Phyllobacterium zundukense: one gene and its partner. The protein of the gene in region 1 binds, or shares a complex with, the protein of each later gene. Links are inferred from orthologs where the notes say so. Each region holds a gene or a part of one and is shown in the gene's direction. Other genes may lie near its edges. The genes, in order: mfd and uvrA.

The links.
Region 2: the proteins of mfd (region 1) and uvrA are in contact, whole or in part, in a crystal structure (PDB 4DFC), measured with the Escherichia coli proteins. The link is inferred for Phyllobacterium zundukense from one-to-one orthologs.

Annotation. Positions count from the first base shown.
Region 1 is NZ_CP104973.1:2,972,971-2,984,385, forward strand. The notes cover bases 2,996-7,002. They hold mfd (transcription-repair coupling factor), read left to right. Parts: upstream 2,996-3,301; coding sequence 3,302-6,802; downstream 6,803-7,002. Other genes in these bases: N8E88_RS26940 (FAD assembly factor SdhE), read left to right, coding at 3,007-3,294; N8E88_RS26950 (DsbA family oxidoreductase), read right to left, coding at 6,803-7,002. Outside these bases: ATP-dependent DNA helicase RecG, read right to left, coding at 782-2,890; more of N8E88_RS26950, read right to left, coding at 7,003-7,468; N8E88_RS26955 (extracellular solute-binding protein), read right to left, coding at 7,477-9,294; N8E88_RS26960 (invasion associated locus B family protein), read left to right, coding at 9,580-10,203; heat shock protein HspQ, read right to left, coding at 10,272-10,604; N8E88_RS26970 (AEC family transporter), read left to right, coding at 10,703-11,415. UniProt on the Escherichia coli protein: Couples transcription and DNA repair by recognizing RNA polymerase (RNAP) stalled at DNA lesions. Mediates ATP-dependent release of RNAP and its truncated transcript from the DNA, and recruitment of nucleotide excision repair machinery to the damaged site.
Region 2 is NZ_CP104973.1:3,196,750-3,207,605, forward strand. The notes cover bases 7,185-10,632. They hold uvrA (excinuclease ABC subunit UvrA), read left to right. Parts: upstream 7,185-7,510; coding sequence 7,511-10,432; downstream 10,433-10,632. Other genes in these bases: N8E88_RS28035 (DUF72 domain-containing protein), read left to right, coding at 10,455-10,632. Outside these bases: gyrA (DNA gyrase subunit A), read right to left, coding at 1-1,224; N8E88_RS27990 (MarC family protein), read left to right, coding at 1,606-2,193; N8E88_RS27995 (UCP034077 family protein), read right to left, coding at 2,201-2,653; N8E88_RS28000 (NAD(P)/FAD-dependent oxidoreductase), read right to left, coding at 2,628-3,929; N8E88_RS28005 (AraC family transcriptional regulator), read right to left, coding at 4,015-4,896; N8E88_RS28010 (PTH2-like family protein), read left to right, coding at 4,935-5,342; N8E88_RS28015 (Vat family streptogramin A O-acetyltransferase), read right to left, coding at 5,352-5,984; N8E88_RS28020 (YqaA family protein), read right to left, coding at 6,063-6,506; N8E88_RS28025 (single-stranded DNA-binding protein), read right to left, coding at 6,557-7,069; more of N8E88_RS28035, read left to right, coding at 10,633-10,856. UniProt on the Escherichia coli protein: The UvrABC repair system catalyzes the recognition and processing of DNA lesions. UvrA is an ATPase and a DNA-binding protein. A damage recognition complex composed of 2 UvrA and 2 UvrB subunits scans DNA for abnormalities.

The DNA of each region.
Region 1 (11,415 bases):
GAAACCGCGGATACGCTGGCTTCCTTGCGCTATTGCAAGCAGCAGGGTCTCAACATCGGAACTATCGTCAACGTCAAGGAATCAACGATGGCGCGCGAGATCCAACACCGTATTTCCAACCCTCGCAGGTCCGGAAGTCGGCGTTGCCTCGACCAAGGCTTTCACCTGCCAATTATCGGTTCTGGCATCGCTGGCTGTAGCGGCCGGCAAAATGCGCGGAACGATCAGCGACGAAGAAGAGCGCCGGCTTGTGCGCGAACTATCCGAAATTCCACGCTATGCAACGCAGGCGTTGAAGCTCGAAGGTCAGATCGAGGCTATCAGCCGAGAACTCAGCCAGGTCAAACACGTGCTTTATTTGGGGCGCGGCACGAGTTATCCGCTCGCGCTCGAGGGCGCGCTCAAACTCAAGGAAATTTCCTATATTCACGCCGAGGGTTATGCGGCCGGCGAGTTGAAGCATGGACCAATTGCATTGATCGATGAATCCATGCCGGTCATTGTGATTGCTCCGCATGACCGCTGGTTCGAAAAGACCATCTCGAATATGCAGGAAGCGGCGGCGCGTGGTGGCAAGATCATCCTCATCACCGATGAGAAAGGCGCCGCCGCCAGCACATTGAAGACGTGGCATACGATCCTTCTGCCGGAGATGCCGGAGATCATTATGCCGATCGTGTATACTCTGCCGATCCAGATGCTGGCTTATCACACAGCAGTTTTCATGGGCACGGACGTCGATCAGCCGCGCAATCTGGCAAAGTCTGTAACTGTGGAGTAATCAGCCTGCGCGAAGCAATCGCACAGCTTCGTCCCGCTCAAACAGATAGAGCAGGATGCGCAATGCTTCGCCGCGCGTGCTCTGCAATTCGGGATCCCGCGTCAGAATATACCGGGCATCCTTGCGGGCGATTTCCAGAAACTCTTGATGCGCCTCGATGCTGGCGAGCCGGAAACCAGGCGTTCCGGATTGTCGAGTGCCAAGCAACTCGCCTTCGCCCCGCAACTTCAGGTCCTCTTCGGCGATCCTGAAACCATCCTCGGTTTCCCGCATGATTTTCAGTCGCGCCTGTGCGACTTCGCCAAGTGGCCCCTTGTAGATCAGAAGACAGGTCGAGGGTTTGTCCCCACGCCCGACACGCCCGCGCAACTGGTGCAATTGCGCAAGACCAAAGCGCTCGGCGTGTTCGATGACGATGATTGTTGCATCCGGAACGTCGACGCCAACTTCAATGACTGTGGTTGCCACAAGCAATCGAGTCTCGCCGTTCTTAAACGCCAGCATGGCGGCATCTTTCTCAGGTCCATTCATGCGGCCATGGACGAGCCCGATCCTGTCGCCGAGCAGAGGTTTCAGCGATTCGAAACGTTCTTCGGCCGAAACCAGGTCGACCAGTTCGGACTCCTCGACCAATGGACAAATCCAGTAGATTTTTTGCCCATCGGCGATTGCAGTACGCATGCGATCAACGAGCTCGCTCAAGCGTTCCATCGGCAGGATCGCGGTGGTGATCGGCCGGCGGCCAGCGGGTTTTTCCGTCAGTTTCGAAACGTCCATATCACCGAACGCAGTCAATACCAGCGTGCGCGGAATGGGTGTGGCGGTCATGACCAGCATGTCGGGCGCCGTGCCTTTGGAGGTCAAAAGCAGACGTTGATGTACGCCGAAACGATGCTGCTCATCGACAATAACCAGCACCAGATCGTGATAGCTGACCTTCTCCTGAAAGAGCGCGTGTGTGCCGACAATGATATGGATGGCGCCAGTCCGCAGGCCCTCGAGGATATCTTCACGCTCGCGGCCTTTTTCGCGTCCGGTGAGCAACGCCGTGCGCAACCCTGCCTTCTGGGCCAGAGGCGCGATTGTAGCGAAATGCTGGCGCGCGAGCACTTCTGTCGGCACCATCAGGGCCGATTGACCGCCAGCCTCCGCAGCATGCGCCATGGCCAGTAGACCGACGACGGTCTTGCCGGAGCCGACATCGCCTTGCAGCAGGCGTAGCATCCGGTCTGGCTCGCGCAAATCGGCGATGATTTCCTTGATCGTCTGGTTCTGGCTATTCGTCAGCGAATAGGGCAGGGCCGCGATGATTTTCGCCATGAGATGGCCGTCGCCCTCCAGCTTGCGGCCGGAAAGGCGCCGTGTTTTCAAGCGCACCAGCGCCAACGCCAGCTGACCGGCGAGAAATTCATCATAGGCGAGCCGCTGTCTGGCGGGATGATCGAGTGCGATGTCGCTCGGATCTTGCGGATTGTGCAGGATCTGAAGTGCTTCGCGATGCGATGGCAGGCGATATGTTTCGAGCACTGGCGGATCGATCCATTCCGGCATATCCGGTGCTTTGGCCAGCGCTTCCTGAATACCGCGTGCCAGCACTTTTGGAGACAGGCCTGCGGTCAGCGGATAAACAGGCTCAACCAGTGGCAGCGACGAAGCATCTCCGATACTGGCAATATGATCCGGATGAACCATCGTCGGACGCCCGTTGAACCACTCCATGGTGCCGGACACGATGACCGTTTCGCCAATCGGCATGACTTTCTCAAGCCAAGCTTGTTTTGCGTGAAAGAAGGTGAGGCCGATTTCCCCGGTATCATCATGAGCGAAGACACGATATGGGACGTTGCTGCGACCGCTGGGTGACGGCTGGTGGCGGTCGACGCGCACCTCGAGCGTAACGATCGCGCCTTCCGGGGCGAAGGCAATTCCCGGCCGATTGCGCCGGTCAATCACGCTGTGCGGCGGCAGGTAGACCAGGTTGCCGACGCGCGGCTCGGCGCCCGGCGGCTGCGTGCCGAGCAATGTGCCGAGCAGGCCCGACACTTTCGGGCCTATGCCGGAAAGTGAACGAACGGAGGCGAAGAGGGGGTCAAGCAATGACGGACGCATGCATAAGGTTTAACGCGTTCGATGTGCGTTGCAAGGCTGACAGATGCAACAAGGCACGCTATACCCAGCCGCACCAACCACGCCCAATACATTCATTGCCATAACGGAGCTAGTTCATGACTGGAAGCAGTCGCACCACCGCCGATCTGCAGCCGAGACAGCGAAAAATCCTGTTTCGCTCCTGGCATCGCGGTATGCGTGAAATGGATCTGATCCTTGGGCAGTTTGCCGACGCCCATATAGACACCTTGTCCAATGATGAACTTGACCAATATGAAGCACTGATGGAAGCGCTCGATCGGGACCTGTTGAAATGGTTCACCGGGGAGGCTGCCGTTCCCGCCGAATTCGATACGCCGATCTTCCACAGGGTCGTCGCATCCCGCCAGAGAATGAAATTCTGAAATCGAAATGACTGCCTTTACCAAACTCGGACTGAAATCTGACGTCAATGGACACGTGGTCATCGACGGTGTTGTCGATGGCTATGAAGCTTTTGCTTTGGCAAAAGTGGTCGCTGAAGCCGGGGCAGGCGGTCCGGTGCTGTTCATCGCGCGTGATGGCAATCGCGTTGCTGATATCGAACAGGTGCTGAACTTCGTCCAGCCGGATTTGCCCGTACTGCAATTGCCTGCGTGGGACTGTCTTCCCTATGATCGCGTCTCGCCAGGAGCGGATACTTCCGCGCGCCGCCTAGCGGCACTTGCTGGTCTTGCAGCCTTGCGCGAACATAAGCACCCGGGCGTCATTCTGGCGACGGCCAATGCCGTTCTGCAAAAATTGCCGCCGCGCAAAGTCCTCGCAGAGCAGCTTTTCATGGCAAAGCCCGGCAATAGAATTGACATGAATGCACTGGTGCAACGCCTTGAAAACAACGGCTTTGAGCGCGTTCCAACTGTGCGTGATATCGGCGAATATGCCGTGCGTGGCGGTATTCTCGATCTCTTTGCTCCGGGTGCCGAGGAGCCGCTGCGCCTGGATTTCTTTGGCGACACCCTGGAAACGATCCGGACGTTTGATCCAGCGTCGCAGCGAACGTCGAGCCAAAAGAAAGAATTCTCGATGCAGCCGATGAGCGAAATTACGCTTTCGCCCGAGCTCATCAGCCATTTCCGCTCGCAATATGTGCAGACGTTCGGGGCACCATCGCGCGATGACGCGCTTTATCAGTCCATCTCGGAGGGGCGCCGCTTTGCCGGCATGGAACATTGGTTGCCACTATTCTATGACAAACTCGAGACCGTTTTCGACCATGCGGGGCAAATGCCCGTGGTCTTCGATCACCTCGCGCACGAATCCATGGCTGAACGCCACAAGATGGTGCTGGATCACTACGAGGCGCGCAGACGGCAATCCGATGGCAAGGAGCCAGGCGATACCATCCCTTACAAGCCGGTCGAGCCGGGTTCGCTGTATCTGACACCTGAGCAGGTTGAGGCGTCGGCAGTTAACTCAGGCATGCGCATCGATTTCACGCCGTTCGACGCGCCATTCGTCACAGGTCGGTCGGTTATCCACGCCGGTGCGCATCGGGGGCGCACATTCGTCGAGGAGAGGACCGCCAAGGACACCAATGTCTTCGATAGCGTTGTAAAACACATTGCCGATGAGCGCGCTGCAGGCAAGAAGGTGCTGCTTGCTGCATGGAGCGAAGGCACACGCGACCGGCTGGTGCAGGTTCTGAACGAACACGGTCTCGAAAAGATCGAGCTTGTCGATGATCTGAGAACGGTCAAGGCGCTTGCTCGCGACAAAATTACTGCGGGCATCCTCTCGCTTGAAACCGGCTTCGATGCTGGAGAACTGGTCGTTGTTGCAGAGCAGGACATCCTCGGCGACCGGCTGATCCGTCACTCCAAGCGCCGCAAACGCGACCGGGATTTCATCAGCGAGGTTGCTGCGCTGAACGCCGGCGACATCGTCGTGCATGTGGATCATGGGATCGGCCGGTTCATCGGCCTGAGAACAATCACAGCTGCCGGGGCACCGCATGATTGTCTTGAATTGCACTATGCGGGCGATGACCGGCTGTTCCTCCCGGTAGAAAATATCGAGCTTTTGTCACGGTTTGGCTCGGAAACTTCGACTGCCGTGTTGGACAAGCTCGGCGGCGGGGCCTGGCAAGCCCGCAAGGCAAAGCTGAAGAAACGCCTGCTCGACATTGCCGGCCATCTCATTCGCATTGCGGCGGAACGGCAGATGCGTGGTGCACCGATCCTGTTGCCACCAGACGGCCTCTATGGCGAATTCGCGGCGCGGTTCCCCTATGACGAGACCGAAGATCAGGATCGCGCCATCGACGCGGTTATCGACGATCTTTCGCTCGGCAAGCCCATGGACCGCCTGATTTGCGGCGATGTCGGCTTTGGCAAGACTGAAGTTGCACTCCGCGCCGCATTCGTTGCGGCGCTGAATGGCGTCCAGGTTGCCGTCGTGGTGCCGACGACGCTGTTGTCGCGCCAGCACTTCAAGACCTTCACCCAGCGTTTTCAGGGCCTGCCTGTCAATGTGGCGCAAGCATCGCGGCTCGTGGGTTCGAAGGAACTGGCTGAAAACAAGAAGGGCATTGCCGAGGGGCAGGTTGATATTGCCGTCGGCACGCATGCGCTGCTCGGAAACGGCATCAAGTTCAAGAATCTCGGCCTTTTGATCATCGACGAAGAGCAGCATTTCGGCGTCAAACACAAGGAACGGCTGAAAGAACTTAAATCGGACGTGCATGTGCTGACCCTGTCCGCAACGCCGATACCGCGCACGCTGCAACTCGCCTTGACGGGTGTTCGCGAGCTTTCCTTGATTACCACGCCACCTGTGGATCGCATGGCTGTGCGAACCTTCGTCTCGCCGTTTGACGCGCTTGTCATCCGCGAAACGCTGCTGCGCGAGCGCTATCGCGGCGGGCAGAGTTTCTATGTCTGTCCGCGCATCTCCGATTTGAGCGACATCAAGGAATTCCTTGATACTCAGGTGCCGGAACTGAAAGTTGCGATTGCCCATGGCCAGATGGCGCCGGGTGAGCTCGACGACATCATGAATGCTTTCTACGACGGGCAGTACGACGTGCTGTTGTCGACGACGATCGTTGAATCCGGGCTCGATATCCCGACAGCAAATACGCTGATCATCCATCGTGCCGATATGTTCGGCCTATCGCAGTTGTATCAGCTGCGCGGGCGCGTCGGGCGATCGAAGCAGCGTGCCTATGCGCTATTCACGCTACCAGCCAACAAGCTGCTGACGCAGACGGCAGAACGCAGGCTCAAGGTTTTGCAATCACTGGACACGCTAGGTGCCGGTTTCCAGCTGGCGAGCCATGACATGGATATCCGTGGTGCAGGCAATCTGCTCGGGGAGGAACAGTCGGGGCATATTCGCGAGGTCGGTTTCGAACTCTACCAACAGATGCTGGAAGAAGCGGTTGCGGAGATCAGGGGTACCGGCGAAGTCGAGGACGGCCATTGGTCGCCGCAGATTGCGATCGGCACCGCCGTCATGATCCCTGAAACCTATGTGCCGGACCTGCAATTGCGTCTCGGCCTATATCGCCGTCTGGCCGATCTGGAGGAGCTGCAGGACATCGACGGCTTTGGCGCTGAAATGATCGATCGCTTTGGACCGCTGCCGGAAGAAGTTCAGCACCTCTTGAAGATCGTTTACATCAAAGCGTTATGCCGGCGTGCCAATGTGGACAAGCTCGATGCGGGACCAAAGGGCGTTGTCATCCAGTTCCGCAACAAGACGTTCAATAATCCAGCTGCACTGGTACAAATGATCGGCGAGCAGGGTTCGATGGCGAAGATCCGGCCCGATCAGAGCATAGTGTTTGTGCGCGACTGGCCTACGGCGGAGAAACGGTTGAACGGTGCAGCGGTCGTCATGACGCAGCTGGCGAAACTCGCCGAGGCCGCATAGTCAGACCGGACGCGGCTCAAAGCCATCGGCGGCCTGGCGGATGGCGTCCGCCAGAGCCTCTGCAGACTGCGCACCCATAACGGCGTATTTCTGGTCGAGGATGAAGCAGGGAACGCCGCGCACCCCGATCTGATTGGCGGTGTCGATTTCCTGCCGCACACCGAGAGTATCGGCGTCGGTTGGCAACAGGCTTGCAACGATGGCGACATCCATGCCGGCCTCTTGCGCGGCCTCCAGCAATATCTGGTGATCACCGATGTTCTTTCCCTGTTCGAAATAATAGGAGAAAAGGATGCCGACCATCTTGTCCTGAACGTTGGGCGTAGCCTGCGATGCCCAGCGGATCAGGCGATGCGCGTCCAACGTATTAGGGCTAACTTCGATGGCCTCGAAGTCAAACTCGATGCCAGCTTCCTTGCCAAGCTCGGTCAATTGCTGATGAATCTCGAAGATCTTGTCGGAACTTCCGAACTTTTCCTGCATGTAGCGATTGCGATCTTTTCCCTGCGGCGGGATCGTCGGGTCGAGTTGAAATGGTCGCCAATTGACAATGACGTCGAGGTCGGGATTAAGGGCGAGCGCGCTTTCCAAGCGCTTCCGTCCGAGAAAACACCAGGGACAAACGACATCCGACACCACGTCGATCGTGAACTTCTTATCGGTCATGGCTATTCCTATCGTTTATCGGACCACCACGTGGACAGTTGGTTGCCGACCATGGACGTCTTGTCCGGATGTTGCAGATGCGCCCAGCGGGCAACCCATTGCTCGGGCTGGTAGTAGATCGGGACCATATAATGGCCGGAGATCAGGACTCTGTCGAGGGCACGCACAATGCTGGTAAATTCCTCGTCACCGCGGGCGGCCAGCATTTTGTCCAGTAGCGCGTCGATGACGGGATCGGCTACCCCCGCATAATTGAAGCTGCCTTCAACTTCCTTCGACTGGCTGCCCCAGCGGTTGAATTGCTCATACCCTGGCGAAAGCGAGTTTGAATAGGCGCCGAGGATAACGTCGTAGTCGAACGTCTGGAGGCGTTTTTGATACTGTGCGTCGTCGACTGTACGGATGGTCGCACCGATGCCCAGGCGCTCGAGCGTACGTTTGTAGGCAAGCCCGAGACGCTCTTCGCCAACCGAGCGCGTCAGAATTTCGAATGTGAGCGGCGTACCATGCGGATCGAGCATCTGTTCGTTCTCGATCTTGTAGCCCCGGCTGACGAGAATGTCATAAGCGCGCTTCATTTCCTTGCGATCGCGCCCTGTTCCATCCGTTTTGGCGGGCTCGTAGGTGCCATCCATCACTTCCGGCAGCACCGCATCCGGATATGGCGCAAGTAGCGCGCGTTCGGTCGCATCTGCGGATCTGCCAAGGGCCGACAACTCCGAGCCCTGCCAGTAGCTACCCAGTCGCTGGTAGCGGCCGGCGTAGAGGTTGCGGTTGGTCCACTCGAAATCGAACATGAGTGCGAGCGCTTCCCGCACCGCCTTGTCTTGAAACAAGGGGCGCCGCGTATTGAAGACAAAGCCGAACATATTTGCCGGTGATCTGGACCGGAACGTGTCCCTGATAACCCTGCCATCTTTCACCGCCGGAAAATCATAGGACGTCGCCCATTTGTTGGGATCGCCTTCCATGAAGACGTCGAATACGCCTTTCTTGAATGCTTCGAACTGCGCCTGATCGTTACGGAAATACTCGACAGTTACCGTTTCAAAATTGTTGAAACCGACCCTGCTCGGCAGGTCGGCGGCCCAGTAGTCGGGGTTTCGCTTGAAAACGATACGCTGGCCTGGCTGAACCTTCGAAACGATGTAGGGTCCGCTGCCAACCGGGATAGCCAAGGGCGAAGCGTCGAATTTGTCGATGTCGATCGCATGTTTTGGAAGAACCGGCATAAGTGCCAGGACCAGCGGAAACTCCCTGTTCGCCTGCTCGTTGAATGTGAACCTTACGCCGCGTTCGCCGACCTTTTCGATTTTTGAGATCAGTTTCATGCGGCTGCTAAAAGGCGGTCGTCCCTTTTTGGTAAGAACATCGAACGTGAAGATTACATCATCGGGCGTTACCGGCTGCCCGTCGGACCATTTCGCCTTCGGATTGAGCGTGAATTCGACCCAGGTTCGCTCGTCATTGGTTTCAACCTTTTCGGCGAGCAAACCATACATGGTGAATGGTTCGTCGGCGCTTCGCTGCATCAGCGACTCGTAGACCAGATTGCCAAATTCGGAATCGCCGAACATGCCGCGTGCGGTCGTCCGCATGCTCTTGATCAGGAACGGATTGAGGCTGTCGAATGTGCCGACGACACCATAGGTTATGGAGCCTTCCTTTGGTGCAACCCGATTGACATAGGGGAAATTCTTGTAGTTTGCGGGCAGGGCAGGCTCGCCGTGCATGGCGATTCCATAGGTCGGTTCTGCAAAAGAAGCGCCCGTTGCCGAACATGCTGCGATCAAAAGCGCCAGAATCTGCAAACTTCTCTTCAACATCGTCTCAACCTTGCGCCTTTAGGGACGCGATTTACCCTGATTCGTGCCAAAGACTATCATTTGAAGACGATTCTGCGGCGGAAGACGTGCTATGTGCCATCTGAATTCAAAGACCAGCCAAAAGTAGTCTGGATTTGCATCGGCATGCAGTGTAACACGGCGTTCGATAATTGCATCTGGCGCTAGGGTCACTCTGTTGCCGCATTTAGTGACCAAAGCCAGACAAGCAAATACAAGTGATCAAGCCACACTTCGGATAAGTGCGCTGAAAGGAACCAGTTGACCATGTCCACCCGAAAGACTTTCGCTGCAACCGCATCTCTCGCAGGCGCCGTTGCATTACTTGCCGCCGCGGCCGTACCAGCCTCAGCCCAGCAACAGCAAAGAGCGCCTCAGGGTTGGTTCAAGGTTTGCTCGAAACAGGAAGACAATGACATCTGCAATACGCAGAATATCGTGACGGCCGACAGCGGCCAGCTCCTGACTGCTGTCAATCTCATCGAGATCAAAGGTAAGATCAATCGCAAGATCTTCCAGGTTTCCGTCCCGACCGGCCGTCTCATCGCGCCGGGTGTTGGCCTCCAGATCAACGGCGGCAAGACTCAGAAGGTTGATTACGCCATCTGCTTCCCGGATCGTTGCATTTCAGAAGTTGCCTTGTCCGATGACCTGCTTGCTGCCTTCAAGAAGGGCAACCAGCTGACGATGACTTCCGTCAACTTCCAGAACAAGCCCAATCCGATCAACGTTGCGCTCACGGGCTTCACTCAGGCTTACGACGGTCCCGGCCTGCAGCAGAACGAGCTCGAACAGCGCCAGAAGACACTTCAGGACGAAGTTCAGAAGCGTCAGAAAGAGTTCGAGGAGAAGATGAAGGCTGAGCAGCAAAAGGCCAAAACCGGCAACTGATCAACCGGCACTGAAAAGCAAAAAAGGACGCTTTGAGCGTCCTTTTTTATTGCGCATGAGTCGGTGCACTAGTTCATGTGAGGTTTCTTCACGCGATAGACGCCGTTTTCCGGCGTTTCAAACATGTTCCCGATCTGCGGATGCCTCAGGGGCACACCGGTCGTATCGGCAACAAGGTTCTGTTCCGATACATAGGCGACATATTCGCTTTCGGAGTTTTCTGCAAAAAGATGATAAAAGGGCTGGTCGCGCCGCGGCCTTATATCCTCGGGGATAGATCTATACCATTCTTCTGTATTGTTGAATTCCGGATCCACGTCGAAGATTACGCCTCGGAACGCGAAGATCCTGTGGCTCACCACCTGGCCGATCTGAAATTTTGCATGGCGTATCTGTGTCATCATCGTCATTCGTAGTAGGTATCTGTTTCTATCAAAGCTCGCGAGCCTAAATGGTTCCTGCGATCACTCTATCCCGCCATAAATTCATAAAGTCCGTCATGCTCAGTGTCTTCAATCTGGTACTTCCATTCTTTGGACTGATTTTCCTTGGCTTTTTCGTGGCACGAATCAACCACCAGCCTTTGGAGGCGCTAGGATGGATGAATACGTTCATCATTTATGTGGCGTTGCCGGCTCTATTTTTCCAGATACTCTCGAAAACGCCCGTGGCGGAATTGACCAAGTGGAACTTTATCCTCGGATGCACTTTGTCAACATTTGTCATTTTCCTGGTGATGTTTCTGATCGCCTTCGTGCGGACGCGGAAGATCGATGAAAGCACAATTCAAGGGCTTGCCGCAGCCTATGGCAATATCGGGTACATGGGGCCAGCCCTGGCGATCCTCGCCTTCGGTGCGACGGCAGCTGTGCCCGTCGCGCTGATATTTTGCTTCGACAACATGCTGCATTTCGTCATGGCACCGCTGTTGATGGCGCTTTCGGGCAATGACAAGCGTTCTCCGCGCGATGTCACTATAGGTGTCCTTCGCAAGATATTCGGCCATCCTTTCATTATCGCGACGATCCTGGGTGTTGGTGCGGCGCTACTCGGTATCGAGCCGCCTGTCGCAATCGACCGCATGATCGATCTCCTTGCAAGGGCGGCAGCGCCTTGCGCGCTCTTCGCCATGGGAGCAACGCTTGCACTACGTCCACTGAGGCGCGTACCGAAGGAACTTTATCTCATTGTCCCTATCAAGCTGCTGGTTCA
Region 2 (10,856 bases), 230 kb from region 1 along the record:
CATGATCAACGGCGCCACATCACTCGCAGGCCACCGGCGTTCCATCAACTGATCGCGGGCCGTTGCCGGATCCGGCGCGCGGCGGATCAACGCGATGATCTCATCGATATTGGCTACGGCAATAGCAAGACCAACCAATACATGGGCGCGGTCACGTGCCTTGCGCAGCAGGAATTTGGTCCGGCGGCTGACGACTTCCTCGCGGAAGCTGACGAAAGCCCGCAAAATGTCGAGAAGGTTCAAAAGTCCTGGCTTGCCGCCATTGAGCGCCACCATGTTGGCGCCGAAAGACGACTGTAGTGGCGTGAAACGATAAAGCTGGTTGATAATCACGTCAGTGACCGCATCGCGCTTCAGTTCGACCACAACACGATAGCCGTCACGATCGGATTCATCGCGGATGTCAGAAATGCCTTCGATGCGCTTTTCACGCACCAGATCGGCCATCTTCTCGATCATCGTCGCCTTGTTTACCTGATAAGGCACCTCGGTGATGATAATGGCCTCGCGGTCACCGCGCATGCTTTCGACAGCAACCTTGCCGCGCATCAGGATCGAGCCGCGGCCTGTGCTATAAGCAGAGTAAATACCGGATCGGCCAAGGATCAGGCCGCCGGTGGGAAAATCCGGACCTGGAATGTGTTCCATCATTTCCGGCAGTTCGATCGCCGGATTGTCGATCAGCGCAATACAGCCGTTGATGACCTCGGCCAGATTGTGCGGAGGCACGTTCGTCGCCATGCCGACGGCAATGCCGCCAGAACCATTGACGAGAAGATTCGGAAAGCGCGCCGGCAGAACGGTCGGCTCTTGCTCGCGGCCGTCATAATTGTCTTGGAAATCGACCGTTTCCTTGTCAATATCGGAGAGCAGCGACTCCGTGACCTTTTCCAGGCGGCACTCCGTGTACCGCATCGCTGCGGGGGAATCGCCATCGATCGAACCGAAATTGCCTTGCCCGTCAACCAACGGGTCACGCAGCGACCAGTCCTGCGCCATACGAACGAGCGCGTCGTAGATCGAAGCGTCACCATGCGGATGGTATTTACCCATCACTTCACCGACGACACCGGCCGACTTGCGATAGGACCGGTTCCACGACAGCCCCATTTCGTTCATCGCATGCAGTATGCGTCGATGCACGGGCTTCAGGCCGTCGCGCACATCGGGCAGCGCACGGCTAACGATCACGCTCATCGCATAGTCGAGATAGGAGCGCTGCATTTCCTCGATGATGGAAATCGGCTCGATCCCGAAGGACGGTCCGGATTTATCGTCTTCGGAGCCAGGAGGTGGAGTTAAATCAGACACGAGGCACTCATCTTTCGGATAGAATCAATCTTTGATCTTATAGAGGCTTTTCCAGCCAAAAGCCAATAAACGGCGCGTTAATACACAGCTGAAAACCCTTTAAAATCATGTGATAAAATGGAGTTTCTCATGCGGTGAAAAACTTCTGGGTTGAATTGCATGTTTCTCGACGTTGGATAGCGAATCCGGTAGGTTGAATCAGCCGTAATGGCCGGGTTGGTGCACCTTTAACCAGAAAAGAAAAGCAAAATCGTGGCGTACGCAGACACCATTCTCAATGCCTTTGTGACGCTCATGGTTACGATCGATCCGCCCGGTCTCGCACCGCTGTTTCTGGCGCTGACGACAGGCATGAACCGGGCAGAGCGCAGTCAGGTTGCGCTCCGGTCCAGCCTCACAGCGTTCGTCGTTCTTACCATCTTCGCGATTGCCGGTGCGCAGATACTTGCGCTGTTCGGCATCACCCTCGGCGCCTTCCGCATTGCGGGTGGTCTGCTTCTGTTCTGGATAGCCTTCGAGATGATCTTTGAGCGGCGCAACGAGCGCAAGGAGAAAAGTGCAGAGGTTGCGATTACAAAGGATCACATCCGCAACATTGCCGCCTTTCCTTTGGCGATACCGTTGATCGCCGGTCCGGGCGCGATTTCCGCAACCATTCTTCTTGCAGGAACGCTTTCGAGTGCCACATCGCGACTGGCTTTGATCGGCATAATCCTGATCTGCATAGCCTCTTGCTATGCTGTGTTTTTCCTTGCCGAGCGTATCGACGGCTTTCTTGGTGAAACAGGCCGTTCAATATTGACCAGACTACTCGGCGTAATTCTCGCCGCCCTCGCCGTCCAGTTCGTGGCGGACGGTATCCGGACCCTCGTCAACAGCTGATCGTTGGTTAATAGCCCGGGCTTATGCGGACATCGACGCCATCGCCAAAAACGACCGTCAAAGGCTTGCCTGCGATGATTTCCCCAAGTTCAGGTGCAATCGCCAGCGGGACGGCTTTGTTCACCGTTTCAAGTGCTGACGATACAAATGCCTCCTTGACGACGCGGTCGCCGCCCGGCGTTCTAAAAATAACGCGCGGCATTGCGATAACCGTACCATCGCGCCGCAATGCAAAGCGCAACGTCACGCCCATATCTTCGGCGCCGGTTGGCCGGACCCAACAGGCAAGAAGTGCCGAACCGATTTCTCTCGTGGAATAAATCGGTTCGCTTTTGCCGCAGGCCTGTTCCGATGCCAGCGCCGGCGTCAGACCGGGCAATGTGAGAGCCATCGCTGCTGTGACGAACCACCAGATCGACCGCATGACGACCAATTCAGCGCGCCTCTGCTTCGATTTCATCAACGGCATCCCTTTGCGTGATCAATCGTGCGCTGCGAACACCGCTGACGGAAATCCATAGCCAGCTCAACGCTACGGCAAGTCGATTGCGTACGCCGATGAGAAAATAGATATGTGCCAGGCCCCAGAGCCACCAGGCGAGATAGCCTTTCAGTTTGATCCAGCCGAAATCGGTAACCGCCGCACGCTTGCCGATCGTCGCGAGATCACCCGCATGGCGATAGACAAACGGCCGCGGCGTCTGGTCGCCGCCGAGCCTTGCCTTGATGGTTTCGGCAATGTGCTTACCCTGCTGTTTCGCCGCGGGGGCAATGCCCGGCACAGTGCCCTTGCCGCCATTCGGCACGGTTGCGGTATCACCGATCACAAATATTTCGGGACGGTCCGGTGCAGTCAGGTCGGGTTTGACGACAACGCGTCCGGCTCGGTCGGATGGCGCGTTCAGCCATTTGGCAGCGGGAGACGCCTGCACGCCGGCAGCCCAGATGATTGTCTTGGCGCGCAGCGACTGGCCGCCGAATTCAACGCCGTCAGCATGACATTCTGTGACCGGATGGCCGAGATGAACAGTCACGCCCAGCTTTTCCAGTGCTCGCTTGGCGTAGGCCGACATATCGTCGCTGAACGCAGGCAGCACGCGCGGACCACCCTCGATCAGCACCACGCGCGCCTCTGCCGGGTCTATCACCCTGAAATCACCCTTCAGCGTATCGCGCGCGAGATCGGCGATCGTTCCGGCGACCTCGACCCCTGTGGGCCCACCGCCTATGATCACCAGGGTCAGATATTCCATGCGCCTGGCAGGATCCGGTTCGCGCTCGGCCTTTTCAAACGCGGTCAGAATGCGCCGGCGGATCATCGTGGCGTCTTCCAGCGTCTTCAGACCGGGTGCATAGGGCTCCCAATCATCATGACCGAAATAGGCATGGCGCGCGCCGGTCGCCAGCACCAGCGTGTCATAGGGTATGGTCTCGCCGTCAGCGGTTGAAACAGTCCGGGCAGCCGTATCGACATTGTCAACAGTACCGAGCAAGGTCTTGACGTTCTTGTACTTCCGCACGAGATGCCTGATTGGCCAGGCGATTTCAGACGTCGCCAATGTCGACGTCGCGACCTGGTACAGCAGCGGCTGGAACAAATGGTGGTTACGCTGATCGATGATTGTAATGTCGATATCGACATTACGGAGATTATAGACAGCCTCCAGGCCGCCGAAACCTCCGCCGACGACGACGAGGCGGTGTTTGGTGTGGGATGGCGTCTGGATTTCAGTCATGATGAGGCTCCGATGCGCAGACCGAGATCTGTCTAACAGACCGATTGCCATGCGACAATTGCATGAAATACCGATCAGGGATGAGTTATCGAGAGGTCTCTCGGAGCTCGACGCCGACCAGCGCCGCCCAACGTCCGGGCGTCATGCCAAAGGCTTTCTTGAACTGCCGGTTGAGATGGCTTTGGTCGGTGAATCCCGTTTCCACCGCGATCCCGGCCAGCGGTTCGCCGGTTTTGATCATCTCGCGGGCCCGTTGCAGGCGCCGCATCAATAAAAAACGATGTGGGCTTGTGGCATAGAGCGTGCGGAAGTGCCGGGATAAAGCGTAGCGATCAAGACCGCTTACCGCTTCAAGCTCATCTGATCGTACAAGGCGCAAGGCGTGCTCTTCGAGATAATCGCGTGCCAATTGCGTTTGCCGGATCGCCGGCGTGCCCAGCGGCCTCGCATGCTGTCTTGCATGCCGCGTCAAGCCCAGGGTCAGGTGCGAAACGACATCGTCGACCAGTAGTTCATCCAACTCCTCATCGAGATTGCGGAGAGCTGCTACCAAGGCAGCATGTAACGCCGGATCGGCGATGACAGGATCGTTGACGAATGGCAGCGCACCTTGGCGATCGCCCAGCGACTGCAATGCCAGCGCGGGTTCCAGATAGAGCATGCGATAGCACAAGCCATCATCGGTGCCAGCGGCGCCATCATGCATCTCGTCCGGATGGATTACGATGATATTGCCGGGCATGCTGTGGCGCCGCTCCCCGCGATACCAGAACGTTTGCACGCCGTGCAGTGTCACACCGATCGCATAGGTGTCGTGCCTGTGCAAATCATAAGCATCCCCGGCAAACCGCGCTTCAATGCGCTCGAGGCCCGGATTGGACGGCGCAGATGTAATGGCGTCCTGCACGGGAAGTTTGCACAAACGTCCAAGACCACGCGCGGCCTCTTCGCCTAAAACGTCTTGCATAAGCTCAACTCTTCCATGACTGACGGAGAATTATATCGATGTTCGATACCAAAATTGCAATTGTGTTGCGAAACGACATGGCGCCATGGCAGGCATTGAATGTGACGGCGTTTCTGACAAGCGGCATTGTTGCGCAATCGCCCGACGTAATCGGCGAGCCTTATCGTGACAGGGCCGGGAACACTTACAACCCGCTTTCCATCCAGCCTGTGATTGTTCTGGCGGCGGATCAGGCAACAATTTCAAACATTCACCGCCGTTCGCTCGAACGCGATATCAAGACGTGTCTCTATATCGAAGAGATGTTTTCAACCGGCCACGACGCGGCCAACCGCGCTGTCTTTGCGCAATTCGCGCCGGACGATGCGAAGGTCGTCGGCATCGCCATGCGAGCCGAGAAAAAGCTCGTCGACAAGGTTACCAAAGGGGCGAAAATGCATCCATAGAAGCCGTCGTCACGTACAGGAGCTAAGCGCGTTAACGTCGGCGGATACAATGTGCTGCAGGTTACGGCTGATCTTTTCGACGGGCCAATCCCACCAGGCCAACGCCTCAAGCTTATTGACGGCATCCGGTTCAATACGGCTTTTCAAGGCCTTGGCCGGATTGCCGCCTACGATCGTATAAGGCGGGACATCGGCGGTGACAACCGAACGCGACGAAATAATGGCGCCGTTGCCGATGCTGACGCCCGGCATAATCAACGCTTCATAGCCAATCCATACGTCATTGCCGATGATAGTGTCGCCCTTGTATGGCAGTTCGCCGGGTTGCGGCATGACTTTTTCCCAGCCATTGCCGAAGATCTGAAAGGGATAGGTGGATATGCCTGACAGCTTGTGGTTTGCACCATTCATGATGAAGCGTGCACCCTTGGCCAAAGCACAGAACTTTCCAATGACCAGTTTATCGCCAATGAACGGAAAGTGATAAAGCACGTTTCGTTCAAAATTCTCAGAATCTTCCGGATCATCGTAATAGGTATAGTCGCCAACGATAATGTTGGGGTTGGAGATCGTGTTTTTGATAAAACACACCTGAGGGAATCCTTGCATGGGATGCTTGTTTTCTGGGCTCGGTCCGTTCATGGGAACTCCGTAGTGTCGCGATTAAGGAGGTCATCGTCACGCCGGACATGGCGAAATCTTGACGCCATTCTTTGCCATTCATATGAATTCCCACCCCCGCGCCAGCATGAAGACGACCAGATAACGCATGGTCTTTGCGATTGTCACGAGGACCAGAAAGCTCGGCAAGGGTTCCCGCAGTACGCCGGCGACCACTGTCAGCGGATCGCCGATGATCGGCGCCCAGCTCAACAGAAGCGTCCACCTGCCGTAGCGATGATACCAGGAGGCGGCGCGATCGAGTTGCGCGTGGCTGGCGGGAAACCATTTGCGCTCGCGAAACCTGTTAATTCCGCGGCCAAGCAGCCAGTTGACCACCGAGCCAAGGACGTTACCGATACTGGCCACCGCTATCAGCACTGCCGGCGAATAGGAATTGCTGAGGAGAAGCCCGGCGAGTGCCGCTTCCGACTGCATCGGAAGGACCGTCGCCGCAACGAAGGCTATGGCGAATAGCCCAGCATAAACGCCCAGATCACTGATCATGACTGGGCGCTGTTTCGTTCATTTGGGTGTTCTATTGGATCCGCAGCTCAGAACGGAATTTCGTCGTCGAGATCGCGCGAGAAATTGCCGCCAGCACTCGATGAACTGCTCGACGACGCACTGGAACGGCCGAAATCCGACCCCTCATTGTCCGATACCTGGCCACGGCCGGAACTATCGAACGAACGTCCACCGCCAGCATTTTCACCGCGTGAATCGAGCATCTGCAATTCACCACGGAACTTCTGCAGCACGACTTCTGTCGAATAGCGGTCGTTACCCGTCTGGTCCTGCCATTTGCGGGTCTGCAGAGCACCTTCCAGATAAACCTTCATGCCCTTTTTAAGGTACTGCTCGGCAACCTTGGCAAGATTGTCGTTGAAGATAACGACGCTGTGCCATTCGGTCTTTTCCTTGCGCTCGCCGCTGTTCTTGTCGCGCCAGCTTTCCGACGTCGCAATGCGAAGGTTGACGACCGGATCACCAGAACCGAGCCGCCGGACTTCCGGGTCAGCGCCAAGATTTCCTACCAAAATGACCTTGTTGACACTGCCTGCCATGATCTGAACTCCATAAATTCTGCTATTAAAATTTGCGCCATCATACAGAAGCCGCATTCAAGACGGGGCAACTGATTACCGCTATCCACAATATACAGTCCCCGGTCACGTCCGCATGGGTGGCCGCCAAAACCCTCCTGCCAGATTTGTCAGGAGACTTGTCGCACTTCCAATGCAGCCGCCAACCGCAACGCACCTGGTTTTTTACAGCCAACGCTTGAACAAGACTGCTTTCACACCCTGTCAGCACCATGTCAGGAGAGCATCCACAGTTTGTTCTTTTTTTGTTCTATCACTTGCCCTAACAATGTCAACATGGCTATGGTGATTCCAACAGGGTTTGACCTCGTAAACCAGAGAAGACTTTCTAAATATAGGGAAGCCTCTCCGTGAGGGCCATAACTCCTTCCAAATAGCGCGCCCTCTCAAAGGCAAACAGACATGAGCGATCAGAAGTACATTTCCATTCGCGGTGCCCGCGAACACAATTTGAAGAACATCGATCTCGATCTGCCGCGCGACAAGCTCATTGTCATGACCGGCCTTTCGGGCTCTGGCAAGTCGTCGCTCGCGTTCGATACCATCTATGCCGAGGGGCAGAGGCGTTATGTCGAGAGCCTGTCCGCCTATGCCCGGCAGTTTCTCGAGATGATGCAGAAGCCGGACGTCGACCAGATCGACGGCCTGTCACCAGCGATTTCCATTGAGCAGAAGACAACCAGCCGCAATCCCCGGTCGACTGTCGGCACGGTCACTGAAATCTACGACTATCTGCGCCTGCTTTATGCACGCGTCGGCATACCATATTCGCCTGCGACCGGCCTGCCGATCGAAAGCCAGACGGTCAGCCAGATGGTCGATCGTGTGCTGGCAATCGAAGAAGGCACGCGTCTTTTCATTCTTGCGCCGATCGTTCGCGGCCGGAAGGGCGAATACCGCAAGGAACTCGCCGACCTGCAGAAGCGCGGCTTCCAGCGCGTCAAGGTTGACGGCATTTTCTACGAGATCGCCGATGTCCCGGCGCTCGACAAGAAATACAAGCACGACATCGATGTGGTGGTGGACCGTATCGTCGTGCGGCCCGATATGTCCGCGCGTCTTGCCGACAGTCTCGAGACGTGCCTGAAACTTGCCGATGGTATCGCCGTTGCGGAATTTGCCGACAAGCCGCTTCCAGCCGATGAAACGGCCAGCGAATCCGCCAACAAATCCAAGAACGATACGCACGAGCGGGTAATGTTCTCGGAAAAGTTTGCCTGCCCGGTTTCGGGTTTCACCATTTCCGAGATCGAGCCGCGTCTTTTCTCGTTCAACAATCCCTTCGGCGCATGCCCGACCTGCGATGGTCTAGGCACACAGAAGGCCATCGATCCGACGATGATCGTGCCCGACGAAAGCCTTACTCTTAAAGGCGGCGCCATCGCTCCGTGGTCGAAGTCGAGTTCGCCTTACTACTACCAGACACTGGACGCGCTGGGTGCAGCCTATGGTTTCAAACTTGGCGATCGTTGGCGCGACCTGGGCGAGGAAGCCCAAAAAGCCATTCTCTACGGTACGGGCAGCCGCGAGGTTCAGTTCGCCTATGATGACGGTCTGCGTTCCTATCGCACCACCAAGCCGTTCGAAGGCGTCATTCCCAATCTGGAGCGCCGCTGGAAAGAAACGGACTCCGCCTGGTCGCGCGAGGAAATCGAGCGTTTCATGTCGGGGACGCCCTGCCCGGCTTGCAACGGCTATCGGCTCAAGCCCGAGGCTCTCGCAGTCAAGATCGGCGGTCTGCATATCGGTCAGGTCACCGAGAAATCCATTCGCCATGCGGATGCGTGGTTCCGCGACATCGACAAGACATTCAATGAAAAGCAGACGGAGATCGCCGAGCGCATTCTCAAGGAGATCCGCGAGCGCCTGCGCTTTCTTAATGATGTCGGGCTCGACTATCTGGCATTGTCGCGCAATTCCGGCACGCTGTCCGGTGGCGAAAGCCAGCGTATCCGATTGGCTTCGCAGATCGGCTCCGGCCTGACCGGCGTGCTCTATGTGCTCGATGAGCCGTCCATCGGCCTGCATCAGCGCGACAACGAGCAATTGTTGAAGACACTGCGCCATCTGCGCGATCTCGGCAACACCGTCATAGTCGTCGAGCACGACGAGGATGCAATCCTCACCGCCGACTATGTCGTCGATATCGGCCCGGCTGCGGGAATCCATGGCGGCGAGATCATCGCGCAAGGCTCGCCTGCCGACATCATGGCCAGCCCGAAATCCCTGACCGGCAAGTATCTGTCCGGCGAGATCGAAGTTGCGGTGCCTTCCGAACGGCGCAAGATCAACAAGAAGCGCATCAAGATCGTCGGCGCGCGCGGCAACAATCTCAAGAACGTCTCGGCGGAAATTCCGCTCGGCACGTTCACTGCCGTTACCGGCGTTTCCGGCGGCGGCAAATCGACATTCCTGATCGAGACACTGTTCAAGGCTGCCTCACGCCGCATCATGGGTTCGCGCGAACATCCGGCCGATCATGACCGCATCGACGGGCTGGAATTCCTCGACAAGGTCATCGATATCGATCAGTCGCCGATCGGCCGCACGCCGCGCTCCAATCCTGCAACCTATACGGGTGCATTTACCCCGATCCGCGACTGGTTTGCCGGTCTTCCGGAAGCAAAAGCGCGTGGCTACCAGCCGGGCCGGTTCTCGTTCAACGTCAAGGGCGGGCGCTGCGAGGCCTGCCAGGGCGACGGCGTGATCAAGATCGAGATGCACTTCCTGCCGGATGTCTATGTCACCTGCGATGTCTGTCACGGCAAGCGGTACAATCGCGAGACGCTGGAGGTGCTGTTCAAGGGCAAGTCGATCGCCGACGTCCTCGACATGACGGTCGAAGAAGGTGCGGAATTCTTCTCGGCAGTACCCGCCGTGCGTGACAAGCTGCAGACGCTGGCCAAGGTCGGCCTCGGCTATATCCATGTCGGCCAGCAGGCAAATACCTTGTCCGGCGGCGAGGCCCAGCGCATCAAGCTCGCCAAGGAATTGTCGCGCAAGGCCACCGGCCGTACGCTCTATATTCTCGACGAGCCGACAACAGGCTTGCACTTCCACGACGTGGCGAAGCTGCTTGACGTGTTGCATGAGCTTGTCGATCAGGGCAATACGGTGGTCGTCATCGAGCACAATCTCGAAGTTATCAAGACAGCCGACTGGGTCATCGACCTTGGACCGCATGGCGGCGACGGCGGAGGTGAGATCGTGGCTGTCGGCCGGCCGGAGGATATTGCCGAGGCCGAACGCTCCTATACCGGCCAGTTCCTCAGGGAGCTTTTGCGCAGGCGCCCGGGACACAAGGCGCAAGCCGCGGCAGAATAATCGATCTAGGGAGGAGACGGAGATGACCAGCGGGACCATAAGGGCGGGCATTGGTGGCTGGATTTTCGAGCCCTGGCGCGGCACCTTCTATCCAAAGGGCCTCTCCAAGGCCAAGGAACTCGAATATGCAGGCCAGCATTTGCAGACGATCGAGATCAACAGCACCTATTACGGTACGCAGAAGCCCGAGACTTTCGCCAAATGGGCGAGCCAGGTGCCGAACGGCTTCGTTTTCTCGGTCAAGGGCAATCGTTTTGTCACCAACCGCCGCGTTCTAGCCGAAGCCGGCGAGTCGATGCAGCGCTTCATCAAGTCCGGTATAGCCGAGCTGGGCGATCGGCTCGGACCGCTGATCTGGCAATTTGCACCGACGAAAAAGTTCGATGCGGATGATTTCGGCGCCTTTCTCGATCTCCTGCCGAAG